2 regions of the Virgibacillus proomii genome follow, and region 2 is predicted to be linked to the other one. Evidence: a T-box and tRNA genes for the amino acid it is inferred to sense, from the RefSeq annotation. Region 2 holds a T-box; the other holds one or more tRNA genes.
The links. The T-box of region 2 lies ahead of glyQ (glycine--tRNA ligase subunit alpha). A T-box ahead of a tRNA ligase gene usually reads a tRNA of that ligase, here a tRNA-Gly.

Region 1: it has a tRNA-Gly gene. The T-box ahead of glyQ (glycine--tRNA ligase subunit alpha) is inferred to sense a tRNA for this amino acid. The anticodon was not compared.

The regions. Positions count from the first base shown of each region.
Region 1 covers NZ_FUFN01000008.1:303,014-306,440, forward strand. The annotation lists gene BN1066_RS02320 (ABC-ATPase domain-containing protein) at 1-1,056, opposite strand, end outside; tRNA gene BN1066_RS02325 (tRNA-Gly) at 1,757-1,830, opposite strand; gene dat (D-amino-acid transaminase) at 2,203-3,078, shown strand.
Region 2 covers NZ_FUFN01000010.1:2,229,785-2,233,211, forward strand. The annotation lists gene glyS (glycine--tRNA ligase subunit beta) at 1-710, opposite strand, end outside; gene glyQ (glycine--tRNA ligase subunit alpha) at 712-1,590, opposite strand; T-box leader at 1,657-1,825, opposite strand; gene recO (DNA repair protein RecO) at 1,875-2,618, opposite strand; gene BN1066_RS17865 (YqzL family protein) at 2,669-2,815, opposite strand; gene era (GTPase Era) at 3,097-3,427, opposite strand, start outside.

The DNA.
Region 1 (3,427 bases), on a different contig from region 2:
AGTAGCACTTGTATCTTCATCAATTAATAATGTGGAAGCCCCTGCTTCTAATGCCTCCATTACATTTGCTGCTTGGGATGTACTGCCACTAGCATTATCGCTTGAAAAAAATGTAGTATCCTGACCATGTGGTAAATTATTGATAAACGGAGAAATATCAACACCTGTAATTTTCCGACCATCTTCAGATCGAATTTTTACTGCGGAAGGATCGGTTAAAACAAACTCCCTTCCATCACCGTTTACATGTGAATATACTCCTCGTTCTATTCCCCTAAGCAATGTACTTTTACCGTGATATCCACCGCCGACAATTAACGTAATTCCTTTTTTAATTGCCATTCCTTTGATTGGCACGTCAGAATGAGGAATCTGTATCTCCACCTCATTTTCAGGTGGACTTTGGAACGGTATCGCCTGCTTTAAAGGTCGATTACTAATTCCGCTTTCTCTAGGTAAAATTGATCCATTTGCTAAAAACGCTACCCAGTTATTTTCTTTCATTACTTGACGAATTGCTTCTTGCTGGTCTGCTAACTTGATCGCCTGTTCAATTGCTTTATTAGTAATTGTAAAAACAGAATGATTAATAATGTCTGGAAGAACACGGAAAAATAATTTATCAGCTTCTCTACTATTTATTTTCCTTCCATTTGCCGGTAGTCCAACTGAAATACAAACCGTTATTTTTTCTGAGGTAATTTGTACAGCACTGCGCTCCAGCTTTTCTTGCCCTGGGCGATCAAAAAAGATGAAGCCGCTCTTACCTGAGCCTTTTACATGAGAAGCTTGCTGAGCTACAACCTTACCTATTATACGAGCAAATGCATCTTCAACAGCAATCTTTCTTGCATATGTTTGAAGCCATTCAGCTTTAATTTGTCGCTTACTTGCAGGAATAATGATTCTAAGTTTAGAAGGAGCAGCAAACGGATCTCCTTGAACATGATCAATCATAAACTCATAATCCGTTCCCTGATAGTTTCCTTGAATACGTTTATATGCTTTATAGCCTTTGTTATCAATTTCCTTTAAAAGCTTCACTAGACTATTCATATAGACACACACCTCTATTGCTTTAAATTCATTAGTCAAAAAAATGAAACAAGCCTCTAATAACAACTATCTTCTTTTTCTGCTTCCGATTTTACATGTTCCCAATAAAGAAGTAAAACAAATCTTCCGGAAAAGCATGAGGTATCTATTTTTTTAAAAAACATAAAGGACAAGCGTTCTCTTAATGACGTACAAACTAGAAATATTCTGACGGGATAAAGTGAAACTTCATTCCATTTTACCTCGGAATGTTAGTTGAACGAATCGGGCATTTAGGGGCCGTTTTTCCCATCATGCTTGCAACATCATTAGCACATTGTTTGAAATGAGAAAAATACGGCACCTTACATGCGGGATAAAGGAAACATGCCTCTAAAACAAGGGTATGCCTATACTTGAGCGGCAAGCCCGCTTTAGTCGGTCTTCCTTTAGATTCGTGCCGAAGTTAACTAATCGCAGGAAGAAGATCGAAGTTTGCTACTGCTTGATCACGGAAGGTAATTTATCAATAAAGTTATCCACCATATAGAAACAGTATCGTTTTCTAGATACCAATTAAAGAAAAATTCACCCTTCATACTAAAATAATAATAACTGGTTCAAACATATAGATCCCAGTTAATACTCTAATTTTCAAAAAACTAAAAACGCAATACTTCGTACCCTTTACATTACGAAATACTGCGTTAAGACATATGTATGGAGCGGATGAAGGGAATCGAACCCTCGTCATCAGCTTGGAAGGCTGAGGTTTTACCATTAAACTACACCCGCATTCATTGAGGTTATGTAACTTTTAAAAAATATACATTTTTTGAATGCAGAAATTATTATAACAGTTATTCAAAGTTAGATCAAGACATTTTTTAATTTTTTTCGACAAAAAATGAATTCTAAACTGTTTTATTTTGTCTGTACACCTTCAATTTGTTCTTTTTACTAATTCAGTCAAGCTTATGAGACATAAATAAAACGAAGCAAGTTACAAGTTCTGGACATCGGATGACTCCCTGCCGTTCATACTTACATTGTAACGCAGTTGAACCACTCTCCTTTGAACAAAAATGAAAAAAATTTGCTTAGAAAGATTTACAATCTAATAAAGAAGTTATAGAATAGTCATAAGTTTTAGGGAGGAGAAAAAGAATGGCTGTATATCCAATTGTAATTGCACAACAGAAGTTTACACATCAAGACAGCCTGCGATATCCGTTTGAAGAACGCGGGCTTCAGTTTGGCGACGGAATTTATGAAGTCATCCGTATATACGAGGGAAAATATTATCTTCTAGCAGAACATCTCGATCGGCTATTTCGTTCCGCAAAAGCAATTAAAATCGATTTGGCTATATCGAAGGAAGAATTAACTCAATTATTATTGAAATTATTAGAAAAAAACAACATGGTAAAAGATGGAAAAGTATATCTACAAGCGACGAGAGGATCTGCTCCACGTGATCATGTATTCCCAAAAGACGTTCCTGCAAATATGTATGCCTATGTTCAAGACTTGCCACGTCAATTAGATAAGCTTAAGCACGGTGTTTCAGCAATTACAACACCAGATGTACGGTGGGAAAACTGTTATATTAAAAGTTTAAACTTATTACCAAATGTACTTGCTAAGCAAGAAGCAAGAGAGCAAGGTTGCTACGAAGCAATTTTGCATCGCGGGGAGCTTGTTACTGAATGTAGTTCATCAAATATTTATCTTGTTAAAGATGGAGAAATCCATACCCATCCTGCTACAAATCGTATTTTGCACGGCTGTGTACGATTACGAGTAGAAGCGTTTGCCAAATCTCTTTCTATTCCATTTTTTGAAGAAGGTTTTCATAAAGAAAATATTTATGATGCAGATGAAGTATTCTTATCTAGTAGTACGTCTGAGGTAATGCCGATTGTAAGTGTGGATGGTAAACAGATAAAAGATGGTATCCCTGGTCCAATTACCCGTAAGTTGCAGCAAGCATACGAAAAAGATGCAGAAATTATTGACAACAAAATTGCTTCTAGCACATAGAAAAACCAAGGCAAGCTAAACGCCACAACATCCCTGAAAAAAACGCGAAGTGTGCTGTTGAAGCTTGCCTTTTCTAAACTCTAAAAGCGGGATTAAAATTTCTATTGTGTCACCTTTGAAATTCGATACGTTATTTCGATTTTTCTTTTTTAGTTAATATTCCCAACATACCTTCATCCTCTTAACATAATACGAAGTCTTTCATCATGATGAGACTTCGTATTTTTTCATCTTATTACTACTTTACATATGCCTTTGGACGGCGAACCATCCTTCTTATCTAAGTTTTATCATGCTTGAACTCCTATGCTAGACGATGCTAATTTCAAATAAATATCCATACTGTAAA
Region 2 (3,427 bases):
ATTTGTATGGATTTTTCTTGCTCTAATTTATGAATACCTTGTAAAATAAAGGCTTCCCGTTTTTGGGCATCTACCATAACATATTGTTGATTCATTATTTCTTCATAGTTAGCCGGAACATCAATGATTACTTTTTCTCCTAAAAAGCGATGACCATAAGTAACATTACTGCTTAATACATTTACTATTTCAAATGGAATAATTTCGGATCCAAACAAACCAACTAACCAGCGGATTGGACGTGCGTAACGTAAGGAATGTGTTCCCCAGCGCATATTTTTACCAAAAGTTATGGAGGTAATAATATCTCGAAAACCAGGTAATAATTCTTTGGTTGGTTTCCCTTCAATATGCTTTTTCACATATATATAAGGTGTACCCTTGTAATCCTTGATATAAATGTCTTCTACTGACCTCCCCTGTCCTTTCGAAAACCCAATCGCTGCCTTTGTCCAATTACCAGATTCATCTTTAGCTATTTTTTCAGCTGGCCCTTTTACTTCTTCCTCTATCGTTGTTTGCTCTTCAGATAGACCTGTTATAAGTACAGCTAACCGTCTAGGGGTAGAATACGTTGTTAAACTTTCAAAAGGTATACGTAATCCCTCCAGCCAAGCTGCGGTTTTTTCCTTTAATTGGTGTTCAGCATCATCAATAAATCGAGCTGGTAACTCTTCTAATCCGATTTCAAATAAAGCGTCCTTTGTCATGTTATTGCTCCTCCTTTTTCAGCATAGGGAACCCTAATCGTTCTCTTTCAGCAACATAAGCTTTGGCAATTCCTCTTGCTAAATTTCGGATTCTTGTAATGTATCCTGTTCGTTCAGTAACAGATATGACGCCCTTAGCATCCAAAAGATTAAATGTATGCGAGCATTTGAGCACATAATCATATGCAGGGAATACGAGGCCCTTTTCCATTGTTGTCTTTGCTTCTCGTTCATAATTAGTAAACAGCTCAAAAAGCATTTCTGTATTAGATGTTTCAAATGTATACGTAGAATGTTCATATTCCGGTTGGAAAAAGATATCTCTTACAGTCACTCCATTTGTCCATTCTAAATCAAATACATTCTCTTGGTCTTGAATATACGAGGCTAACCGCTCAATTCCATACGTTAATTCTACTGAAACTGGATTCGCTTCTAAGCCACCGATTTGCTGAAAATAGGTAAATTGTGTAATTTCCATCCCATCTAACCAAACTTCCCAACCCAATCCAGCTGCACCCAATGTCGGATTCTCCCAATTATCCTCTACGAACCTTATATCATGAGCAAGCGGATCAATGCCTAATTTTTCTAAAGATGCTAAATAGAGCTCTTGAATATTATCTGGAGAAGGCTTCATAATAACTTGAAACTGGTGATGCTGATATAGCCGATTTGGATTTTCGCCATATCTCCCATCTGCCGGTCTTCTTGAAGGCTCAACATAAGCTACATTCCAAGGCTCTGGACCTAGGCTTCGTAATAATGTCATAGGTGACATCGTACCTGCTCCCTTTTCGACATCATATGCTTGCATTAAAATACAATTGTGTTCAGACCAATATTTTTGTAGTGTTAAGATCATTTCTTGAATATTCATCCGTGCGCATCCTCCAATACAGTTAATACAATATAAAATCCCCGGCCCTCATGTCTAGCGAATAGACATAGGGACGGGGTTAATCCGCGGTTCCACCCTACTTGCTTATAACTTATAAGCCGCTTTATTCAACATGCTCCGAAGCGCCCTTCCTAATTGTCTTCTCGCTCAGCTCCCACCATTCTGAACTCGCTATAGAGATTTCAACAGTACTCCTCTTCATCTTCGCATAAACTTATAATATTCTATGTCAAATAATAAGGGAAACTGTAAGACCTGTCAACTTATTTCACTGAATTCAGTTGACGTAAAAATCTTCTCGATTTCAGGAAGTATCCTCCATAATAATCATAATAGTTATCTAACAATTGCCTGAGCAGTTGTTTGTTTTCCTCTTTTACTGATATACTGGTTACTTGCTTAAGCTCAACAGTAGAAAAAATATGTAATAATTTTGCAACAGCATCTGGTAATAAAACAGCTTGGGGGTCCATGCTTCGACAAGATGAACATAGTAGCCCCGCCTCTTTAATAGAGAACGCAAAAGGAAGATGTCGTTGTTTGCAATTTGAGCAGTGGGTCAATGTTGGAGCAAAGCCGCCTTTCTTATATAGCTTTATTTCATACATCATAAGGGGAATACGAGAATCCTCCTCTTTTTCAATCCATGACATAGTTTGATAAAGCTGATCGAAAATAAAAGGATCTGGCTGTTTATCATCTAATAATTTATCCGTAAGTTCGACTGCATAAGCTGCGTATGCAGTCTTAATAATATCTTCACGAATGGATCGAAAGGAATAAAGAATATCGCCTTGTTGTATCGTGCTTAACCCTTTGTTTATATACATTAAAAATTCAGCGTATATGAATGGCTGCGTTACAGCAGCCATTCTGCTCTTTGGCTTTTTTGCCCCTTTTGCTATTGCTGAGAGCTTCCCAATTTTTTTACTATAAATCGTTACAATCTTATGCGTTTCCCCGTAATCTCGTGTTTTTAATACAATACCTTGTATCTTTTCAAGCAATTAACTTCACCTTTCTTACTAAGGAAGCTACTTTCATTAGCTACAGTTATTTACAACTTCGTATCGATTGGAGTTCTGTTTTGATCTTCACGTTGTCTAGGTCTAAGAGGGTTTTGTTCATTTTCTAACTCTTTCATTAGCAAATAGGTTTCAATATTTCCTGTTTGACTAAATAGTTTCCAGGTTAAATCGATCACCATAAACCCCACCTTTCTTCAATATTTGAAAATGGAACCTATTATTAGAATGACCACAACAGATAAAAGAATTAGTATAAAAATTTACCATGTATTTTGTTAAAAAGGATGTTTAAAAATTTCGAGATACCATGTGTTTTTTATTTTTTTCCAAGTAAATTCTGACTAGTCATGCTAACGTTCACCGGCTACGGTATACTCCCAACTTCTCTACTCTTTTAATCGTTTCTTATATGAAGCATGTAAAGGGAAAATGTCGTTCTATTAATATTGTCAAGTCTTTAATATTCGTCACTACGGAAACCAAATTCATGGAGCTGACTTTGTTTATTACGCCAATCTTTCTTTACTTTAACCCAAAGTTCTAAATAAATCTTTGTGCCCAATAAAGCTTCTATGTCTTTGCGCGCAGCTTTGCCAATTTTTTTTAACATACTTCCTTGTTTACCAATCAATATACCCTTTTGTGTTTTTCTTTCAGTAACAATGGTAGCCTGAATAAGCAACTTATTATTTCCGTTTTGGTCCACATTTTCAATGACAACAGCTATAGAATGCGGAACCTCTTCTCTGGTAAAATGTAACACCTTTTCTCTTATTAGTTCGCTAATA